2 regions of the Aquipseudomonas alcaligenes genome follow, and region 2 is predicted to be linked to the other one. Evidence: predicted binding sites of a transcription regulator. Region 2 holds the regulator's gene; the other holds the start of a gene.
The links. The regulator sigma-54, encoded in region 2, starts transcription at its own class of promoters, with help from an activator protein. The targets are predictions, from matches to a motif close to ANTGGCATNNANNTTGCTNT.
Positions count from the first base shown of each region.

Region 1: AAG092_RS02685 (CmpA/NrtA family ABC transporter substrate-binding protein) is a predicted target of sigma-54. The motif match lies at 1,297-1,316, and genes of this name have one in related genera.

Region 1 covers NZ_CP154874.1:559,539-564,506, forward strand. The annotation lists gene acnB (bifunctional aconitate hydratase 2/2-methylisocitrate dehydratase) at 1-921, shown strand, start outside; gene AAG092_RS02680 (YgdI/YgdR family lipoprotein) at 1,038-1,250, shown strand; gene AAG092_RS02685 (CmpA/NrtA family ABC transporter substrate-binding protein) at 1,438-2,652, shown strand; gene AAG092_RS02690 (ANTAR domain-containing response regulator) at 2,673-3,251, shown strand; gene AAG092_RS02695 (aspartate aminotransferase family protein) at 3,414-4,766, shown strand.
Region 2 covers NZ_CP154874.1:3,113,578-3,118,545, forward strand. The annotation lists gene pmbA (metalloprotease PmbA) at 1-1,095, shown strand, start outside; gene AAG092_RS15015 (HPr family phosphocarrier protein) at 1,150-1,422, opposite strand; gene rapZ (RNase adapter RapZ) at 1,431-2,288, opposite strand; gene ptsN (PTS IIA-like nitrogen regulatory protein PtsN) at 2,305-2,769, opposite strand; gene hpf (ribosome hibernation-promoting factor, HPF/YfiA family) at 2,783-3,091, opposite strand; gene AAG092_RS15035 (RNA polymerase factor sigma-54) at 3,249-4,751, opposite strand; gene lptB (LPS export ABC transporter ATP-binding protein) at 4,892-4,968, opposite strand, start outside.

The DNA of each region.
Region 1 (4,968 bases), 1.5 Mb from region 2:
GGCCTGCTGACCGTCGAGAAGAAGGGCAAGAAGAACATCTTCTCCGGCCGCATCCTCGAGATCGAAGGTCTCAACGAGCTGACCGTCGAGCAGGCTTTCGAGCTGTCCGACGCCTCCGCCGAGCGTTCCGCTGCCGGTTGCACCATCAAGCTGCCGGAAAGCGCCATCGCCGAGTACCTGAAGTCCAACATCACCATGCTGCGCTGGATGATCGGTGAAGGCTACGGCGATGCCCGTACCCTGGAGCGTCGCGCCCAGGCCATGGAAGCCTGGCTGGCCAAGCCGCAACTGCTGGAAGCCGACAAGGACGCCGAGTACGCCGCTGTGATCGAGATCGATCTGGCCGACGTCAAGGAGCCGATCCTGTGCGCCCCGAACGATCCGGACGATGCCCGCCTGCTGTCCAGCGTGCAGGGTCGCAAGATCGACGAAGTGTTCATCGGTTCGTGCATGACCAACATCGGTCACTTCCGCGCCGCCGGCAAGCTGCTGGACAAGGTCAAGGGTGGTATCCCGACCCGTCTGTGGCTCGCTCCGCCGACCAAGATGGACCAGCACCAGCTGACCGAGGAAGGCTACTACGGCATCTACGGCAAGGCCGGCGCCCGCATGGAAATGCCGGGTTGCTCGCTGTGCATGGGTAACCAGGCGCGCGTGCAGACCGGTGCCACCGTGGTCTCCACCTCTACCCGCAACTTCCCGAACCGCCTGGGCGACGCCACTGACGTCTTCCTGGCCTCGGCCGAGCTGGCCGCCGTTTCCTCGATCATCGGCAAGCTGCCGACCGTCGAGGAGTACATGGCCTACGCGAAGGATATCGACAGCATGGCTGCCGACATCTACCGCTACCTGAGCTTCGACCAGATCGCCGAGTACCGCGAAGCAGCGGCCAACGCGAAGATCCCGGTCATCCAGGCCTGAGCCTAGCCGAATGAAGAAGCCCCGCCCCGTGCGGGGCTTTTTCTTGATGCAGCTCAGCCGCTCGCCCCCAGGCCCGGCTAGAGTCATGGATAGCCTCTCCAGCCTAGGAGCCCGCCATGAAACGCACCCTCTGCATCACCCTGCTCTGCCTGTTTGGCCTCGTCGGCTGCGCCAGCGAGTACATCATCACCACCAGCGATGGCCAGATGCTGGTCAGCCACGGCAAACCGGAATTCGACAAGGACACCGGCATGCTCGAATTCGAGGACAGCGAAGGCCGCAAGCAGCAGATCCCCCAGGCCAACGTGAGGCAGATGCTGGAACGCTGACTCGCCCGTGCTCTGCGCAAACCCCGCTTCGGCGGGGTTTTGCGTCTCTGGCATATGGCTTGCAGAGTTGTAGTCAGCAGAACTCTCTCCAACGGCGGAGTCAGTTCACAGACAATGGCGTCGTTTCCGGCCACCGCCCCGCGGCGGCCAGGAACGGCGCCTTTTTGTTCAACGGCGGAACAAAGACATGACCGACAGCAGCACCACCCGAAGCGATGCCCTGACCTGGGTCGCGGGCAGCGATGCCCCGGAAAAGAGCGCACTGAATCTGGGCTTCATGGCCCTCACCGACTCCGCCTCGCTGATCGTCGCCGCGACGCAGGGCTTCGCCCAGCCCTACGGCCTGACCCTCAACCTGCAGCGCCAGGCCTCCTGGGCCGGCCTGCGCGACCGCCTGCTGAGCGGCGAGCTGGACGCCGCGCAGATGCTCTATGGCCAGGTCTACGGCATCGACCAGGGGCTCGGCGGCCCGGCCACCGAGATGGCCATCCTCATGGGCCTATGCCAGAACGGCCAGGCCATCAACCTGTCGCAGCCGCTCAAGCAGGCTGGCGTGACCAGTGCCGAGGCACTGGCCGCACGCGTGCGCCAAGGTGGTGCAAAGCTCACCTTCGCCCAGACCTTCCCCACCGGCACCCATGCCATGTGGCTGTACTACTGGCTGGCGGCCCAGGGCATCCATCCGCTGGAGGACGTCAGCACCGTGGTGGTGCCGCCCTCGCAGATGGTCGCCCACCTGCGCGCGGCCCGTATCGACGGCTTCTGCGCCGGCGGCCCCTGGGGCGCCCTGGCGGTCGAGGAAGAGCAGGGCTTCACCCTGGCCACCAGCCAGGACATCTGGGCCGACCACCCGGAAAAGGTGCTGGGCGTGACCCGCGCATTCGCCGAACAGTACCCCAACACCGCCCGCGCCCTGACCATGGCCGTGCTGGAGGCCAGCCGCTTCATCGACGAGAGCGAGGAGAACAAGCGCGGCACCGCGCAGCTGATCAGCGGCAGCGAGTACGTCGACGCCCCGCTCTCGGCCATCGCCCCGCGCTTCCTCGGCCAGTACCAGGACGGCCTCGGCCACGCCTGGCTGGACGCCCATCCGCTGCGCTTCTTCGCCGGCGGCGAGGTGAACATGCCGTGGCTGTCCGACGGCATCTGGTTCCTCACCCAGTTCCGCCGCTGGGGCCTGCTCAAGGACGATCCGGACTACCTCAGCATCGCCCGCCGCATCCACCGCCTGGACCTCTACCGCAGCGCCGCCGAGGCCCTGGGCGTCCCGGTGCCGGAACACGCGATGCGCCGCTCCACCCTGCTCGATGGCAGCACCTGGGACGGCAGCGACCCGGCCGGCTACGCCCGCTCCTTCGCCATTCATGCGCGCGCCGACAGCGCCACCGCCATCGCCCTGTAACGGATCGAGATAGAAACCAGATGCTACGCATACTCCTGATCAACGATACGCCGAAGAAGGTCGGCCGCCTGAAGAGTGCGCTGATCGAGGCCGGTTTCGAGGTGATCGACGAATCCGGGCTGACCATCGACCTGCCCGAGCGGGTCGAGGCGGTGCGCCCCGACGTCGTGCTGATCGACACCGAGTCGCCCGGCCGCGACGTGATGGAACAGGTGGTGCTGGTGACCCGCGACCAGCCGCGACCGATCGTCATGTTCACCGACGAGCACGACCCGCAGGTGATGCGCCAGGCCATCCAGTCCGGGGTCAGCGCCTACATAGTCGAGGGCATCCAGGCCGAGCGCCTGCAGCCGATCCTCGACGTGGCCATGGCACGCTTCGAGAGCGACCAGGCCCTGCGTGCCCAGTTGCAGGCGCGCGACGCCCAGCTGGCCGAGCGCAAGCGCATCGAACTGGCCAAGGGCCTGTTGATGAAGATGAAGAGCTGCAACGAGGAGGACGCCTACACCCTGATGCGCCGCCAGGCCATGAGTCGCCAGCAGAAGCTGATCCAGGTGGCCGAGCAGATCATCGCCATGCACGACATGCTTGGTGATTGACCGCCCGGGCGGCACAACTGTACCGCCCGAAAGCCAACTGTTACCCCCGCTGCAATGGCACAGAGACCTACTGTACGACCATCTGCAGACAACTGTGTATCTGCTACAACGGCCGGCCACTGGCTATCGTGAAGGCATATCCCAGCCTGTCACGGACCCGCCATGAGCCTTGATGAACGCCAGCTGCTCGCCGCAGCCGACCGCCGCGCCCTCGCCTACTTCGACGCCACCCCCGAGCGCAGGGTCTTCCCCGACGCCGCCGCCATTGCGGCGCTAGGCGCCTTCGACCAGGCGCTGCCACAGCGCGGCCAGGAGCCCGAGCAGGTACTGCGGCAGCTCGACGAAGTCGGCTCGACGGCCACCGTGGCCAGCAACGGCCCGCGCTACTTTGGTTTCGTCATCGGCGCCACCCTCCCCGCCGCTGCCGCCGCCGAACGCCTGGTGCTGGCCTGGGACCAGTGCGCCTCCTCGTTCGACAACTCGCCGGCCGCCGACCGCCTGGAGAAAGTCGCCGGGCGCTGGGTCTGCGAAGCCCTCGGCCTACCCCGCGAGAGTGCCGTCGGTTTCGGCACCAGCGCCACCGCCTGTACCCTGGCCTGCCTCTCGGCAGCCCGCCGTACGCTGCTGGCCCGCCTGGGCTGGGACTTCGACGCCGACGGCCTGATGGGCGCGCCGGAGATCCGCGTGGTGCTCTCGGAAACCGCGCACATCACGGTGAAGAAGGCCCTGCGCATCCTCGGCTTCGGCATGAACCGCCTGCACTACGCCGCGGTGGACGCGCACGGGCGTATCGACCCGGCGCGCCTGCCGGCGCTGGACGCGCGCACCTTGCTGATCCTACAGGCCGGCGAAGTCAACACCGGCGAGTTCGACCACTTCGCCGAGCTGATCCCCAGGGCCCGCGAGGCCGGCGCCTGGGTGCATGTCGACGGCGCCTTCGGCCTGTGGGCCAGGGCTTCCTCCTCGGCGCACCTGGCCGAAGGCGTGGAGCTGGCCGACAGCTGGACCAGCGACGGCCACAAGTGGCTGAACACCCCCTATGACAGCGCCATGGCCATCTGCCGCGACGCCGACGCCCTGGCCGCGGCGATGAACAGCGATGCCGCCTACGCCACGGCGAGCAAGGATGCGCAGAAGAACCTGACCCTGGAATTCTCCCGCCGCGCCCGTGGCGTGGCGATCTGGGCGGCGCTGGCCAGCCTCGGCCGCGACGGCCTGCGCGAGATGATCGACCGCCATATCCGCCAGGCCGGTGAGCTGGCCGAGGCTCTGCGCGCCGGTGGCTACCAGGTGCTCAACCGCGTGGTGCTCAACCAGGTACTGGTGCGCGGCGACTCGGATGAGCAGACCGTCGCCATCCGCGAGGCAGCCCAGGCCAGCGGCGAGGTCTGGTTCGGCTCGACCATCTGGCAGGGGCGCCCGGCCTTCCGCCTCAGCCTATCGTCCTGGCGCACCCGGGACGTGGACGTGCAGGCCCTGGCCGAACTGCTGCTGCGCCTGAAGCGACAGCTCTGACGCGGCAACTCCCCTCTCCCACTCGTGGGAGAGGGGCTGGGGGAGAGGGCGTTGGCTCAAAGCCCCTCTCCCCAGCCCTCTCCCGTAAACGGGAGAGGGAGCAAAGCGAGCCGTACCTACCCCACTCACTGTGATGGGGATAGGTGAGAAGATCGCAACCAGGCTCTGACAACTGCTCCGCCCCATTGCCGCAGAACTGCTC
Region 2 (4,968 bases):
ACGGCGATCCGCGAGACGGTGGCGGCGGCCCTGGCCATCGCCAGGCACGCCTCCGAGGACGACTGCGCCGGCCTCGCCGATGCCGCGCTGATGGCCCGCGAGCTGCCCGAGCTGGACCTCTACCACCCCTGGCAGATCGCCCCGGAGCGCGCGGTGGAACTGGCCCTGGGCTGCGAGGCGGCAGCCTTCGCCAGCGATGCGCGGATCAAGAACGCCGACGGCACCACCCTCAGCACCCACCAGGGCTGCCGGGTCTACGGCAACAGCCACGGCTTCCTCGGTGGCTACGCCAGCACCCGCCATAGCCTGAGCTGCGTGATGATCGCCGAAGACGGGGGGCAGATGCAGCGCGACTACTGGTACGACGTCAACCGCCAGGGCGAGCTGCTGGCCGACCCGCTGACGATCGGTCGCAAGGCCGCCGAGCGCAGCGTGGCGCGCCTCGGTGCGCGCCCGGTGCCGACCTGCGAGGTGCCGGTGTTGTTCGCCGCCGAGCTGGCCACCGGGCTGTTCGGCCACTTCCTCGCCGCCATCTCCGGCGGCAACCTGTACCGCCACTCCTCCTTCCTCGAAGGCGCTCTGGGCCAGCGCCTGTTTCCCGAGTGGCTCAGCCTCGACGAGCGTCCGCACATCCCGCGTGCCATGGGCAGCGCGGCCTTCGATGGCGACGGCCTGGCCACCTATGCCAAGTCCTTCGTCGCCGGTGGCGAGCTGGTGTCCTACATCCTCGGCACCTACTCCGGGCGCAAGCTGGGCCTGCCCAGCACGGCCAACGCCGGTGGCGTGCACAACCTGTTCGTCAGCCATGGTTCCGAGGACCAGCAGGCGCTGATCCGCCGCATGGGCCGTGGCCTGCTGGTCACCGAGCTGATGGGGCAGGGGCTGAACCTGGTCACCGGCGACTACTCGCGCGGCGCCGCCGGTTTCTGGGTGGAGAACGGCGAGATCCAGTTCCCAGTGCAGGAAGTCACCATCGCCGGCAACCTGCGCGACATGTTCCGCCAGATCGTCGCGGTGGGTAGCGACCTGGAGCTGCGCGGCAACGTCCGCACCGGCTCGGTGCTGATCGAGCGCATGACGGTGGCCGGTAGCTGAATCTGGTTAGCAAACAAAAAGGGGCCTGCGGGCCCCTTTTTCATGCGCCGGCGATTACTCGCCCTCGTCGAATCTGTTGTTGATCAGTTCGATCAGCGCCTCCAGCGCCTCCTCCTGCCGCTCGCCCTCGCTGGCCAGGTGCAGGTTGGTGCCCTTGCCGGCGGCCAGCATCATCACCGCCATGATGCTCTTGCCGTCCACCAGGCTGTCCGGCGAACGACCGATGCGCACCTGGCAGGGGAAGCCGCTGGCCACGCCGACGAACTTGGCGGCGGCGCGCGCATGCAGGCCGAGCTTGTTGATGATGGTGATCTCGCGGGTGGGCATTGCGGTCCTTAGCCGAGGTCGCGGTGGCGGACCTGGACGTTCTTCAGCGTGGGTTTCAGGGCCTGGCCCAGGCGGTTGGCCAGGTATACCGAGCGGTGGTGGCCGCCGGTGCAGCCGATGGCGATGGTCACGTAGGAGCGGTTGCTGGCGGCGAAGCGCGGCAACCACTTGTGCAGGTAGGCCTGGATGTCCTGGTACATCTCCTCCACGTCCGGCTGCGCGGCCAGATATTCGGCCACCGGCGCATCCAGGCCGGACATCTCGCGCAGGTCCGGCTTCCAGTAGGGGTTGGGCAGGCAGCGCACGTCGAACACCAGGTCGGCATCCACCGGCATGCCGCGCTTGAAACCGAAGGACTCGACTAGGAAGGCGGTACCCGGTTCCGGCTGGTTGAGCAGGCGCAGCTTGAGGGTGTCGCGCAGCTGGTAGAGATTGAGATGGGTGGTGTCGATCTTCAGGTCGGCCAGGTCGACGATCGGCGCCAGCAGCGTGGCCTCGTCGCGGATGGCCTCGGCCAGGGCGCGGGTCTCGTTGGTCAGCGGGTGACGCCGGCGGGTCTCGGAGAAGCGCTTGAGCAGGGTCTCCTCGTCGGCGTCGAGGAACAGCACGTCGCACTGGATATGCCGGGCCCGTACCTCGCTCAGCAGCTCGGGGAAGCGCTGCAGCTGGCTGGGCAGGTTGCGCGCGTCCACCGACACGGCCACCTGCGGGTGCAGCAGCTCGGTCTGCAGCAGGGCGCGCTCGGCCAGGTCCGGCAGCAGGCTGGCCGGCAGGTTGTCGATGCAGTAGAAGCCGTTGTCTTCCAGCACGTCGAGGGCAGTGCTCTTGCCCGAGCCGGAACGACCGCTGACGATGATCAGGCGCATGGCTCAGTCCTCGGTGCTAGCGGCCGTTCTGTACGTCGACCACGACCTGATACAGCTCCTCGCTGCTCTGCGCCCGGCGCAGGCGCTCGCGCACTTCCGTGCGGTCGAGCATGCTGGCGATCTGGCGCAGCAGCTCCAGGTGCTCGTCGGTGGCCGCTTCCGGCACCAGCAGGACGAACAGCAGGTCGACCGGGGCGCCGTCGATGGCGTCGAAGTCTACCGCCGCATCCAGGTGCAGCACGGCACTGATCGGCGCCTGGCAGCCCGGCAGGCGGCAGTGTGGAATGGCGATGCCGTTGCCGAAGCCGGTGGAGCCGAGCTTCTCGCGGGCGATCAGGTTTTCGAAGATGTCCTGGCCGTCCAGATCGGGGAGATCACGGGCCACCAGGTTGGCAATCTGTTCGAGTACGCGTTTCTTGCTGCCCCCCGGCACGTTCACCAGGGAACGGCCGGAAGTCAGGATGGTTTCGAGTCGGATCATGAGGGAGGGTATGTCAGCGAGCCGTGGCGCCTTGCAGGCGGCCCAGCTGCTTTTCCTTGTGTTTGATCAGTTGGCGGTCGAGTTTGTCGGCCAGCAGGTCGATGGCGGCATACATGTCTTCGTGTTCGGCGTTGGCGACCACCTCGCCGCCGGCGATGTGCAGGGTCGCTTCGATCTTCTGCTTGAGCTTCTCGACCTCCATGGTCACCTGCACATTGGTGATCTTGTCGAAATGGCGCTCCAGTCGGCTGAGCTTCTCACCGACATAGTCGCGCAGGGCGTCGGTCACATCCAGTTGATGTCCACTGATGTTGACTTGCATACCGCTTCTCCTTGTTGCCTGGTGTAAGAGACAGGCTATCGGGCCTGCCGCCGTAACACGTTGGCTGGGAGGGCTGGTGCACTGCGGGCCGTAGTTCCCCCGTGCAGGGTATCCGGCGCTCGGTACGGTGGTGCAGAAGCCTTCCGCTCAGGGCCGCTTACATCAGTCGCTTGCGTTCGCTGGACGGCGCGATGCCGAGGGACTCGCGGTACTTGGCGACGGTGCGGCGGGCTACCTGAATGCCCTGTGCTTCCAGTAAACCAGCGATCTTGCTGTCGCTCAACGGCTTTTTCGCGTTTTCCGCGGCCACCAGTTTCTTGATGATGGCGCGGATCGCGGTGGACGAGCATTCGCCGCCCTCGGAGGTGCTGACGTGGCTGGAGAAGAAGTATTTCAGCTCGTAGATGCCGCGCGGGGTGTGCATGAATTTCTGCGTGGTGACCCGCGAGATGGTCGACTCGTGCATGCCCACCGCCTCGGCGATGTCGTGCAGGACCAGCGGCTTCATGGCCTCGTCGCCGTATTCGAGGAAGCCGCGCTGGTGCTCGACGATCTGCGTCGCCACCTTCATCAGCGTCTCGTTGCGGCTCTGCAGGCTCTTGATGAACCAGCGCGCCTCCTGCAGCTGGTTGCGCATGAAGGTGTTGTCGGCGCTGGAGTCGGCGCGTTTGACGAAGCCGGCATACTGCGGGTTGACGCGCAGGCGCGGCACTGCCTCCTGGTTCAGCTCCACCAGCCAGCGCTCGTTGTGCTTGCGCACGATGACGTCGGGCACCACGTACTCGGGCTCGCTGGCCTCGATCTGCGAGCCGGGGCGCGGGTTGAGGCTCTGGATCAGCTCGATGACCTGGCGCAGTTCGTCCTCTTTCAGCTTCATGCGGCGCATCAGCTGGCTGTAGTCGCGGCCGCCGAGCACATCCAGATGCTCGCTGGCCAGGCGCTGCGCCTCGGCCAGCCAGGGCGTGTCGGCGGGTAGCTGGCGCAGTTGCAGGAGCAGGCATTCGCGCAGGTCACGTGCGCCGACGCCGGCGGGCTCGAAGTGCTGGATGCGGTGCAGCACGGCCTCGACTTCGTCGGCCTCGATGTCCAGCTGCGGGTCGAAGGACTCGACGATTTCGTCGATGGATTCCTCCAGGTAACCCTGGTCGTTGATGCAGTCGATGATGGTGACGCCGATCAGCTTGTCGGTGTCGGACATCGGCACCAGGTTGAGCTGCCACAGCAGGTGGCTCTGCAGGCTCTCGCCGGCCGAGGTGCGGGTGGTGAAGTCCCACTCGTCGTCATCGCTGGAGGGCAGGCTGCTGGCGCTGGTCTGGTAGACGTCTTCCCAGGCGGTATCGACCGGCAGCTCGCTGGGGATGCGGTCGTGCCACTCGCCGTCCTCGCCACCCTCGGTGTTGTTCACCGCGACGGTGCTGTCCTGGAAGCTGGAGCTGTCCTGCTGCGCCTGGGTGTTCTGCTCGGCGCCGTCGGCCATGGGGTCGGAGTTGTCGAAATCCTCGCCGTCTTCCTGGCGCTCCAGCATGGGGTTGGATTCCAGGGCTTCCTGGATTTCCTGCTGCAGATCCAGGGTGGAGAGCTGGAGGAGTCGGATGGCCTGTTGCAGCTGCGGAGTCATCGTCAGCTGCTGGCCCATCTTGAGGACTAGCGACGGTTTCATGGTGTGGGGCTGGGTACCTTGTTCACTTGCCGGCGCGCGGCGCCATCCACTGCAGGGCGGCGGGCCGCCCTAGGAAGCAAATTATATGCCTGACCTTGAATGATTCTAGCCCTTTGTGCAAGCCCCGCACTCGGTCGCGCTCAGAGGCGGAACTCGTGGCCCAGATAGACTTCCTTGACCAGCTGGTTGGCCAGGATGGTGTCGGCGTCGCCTTCGG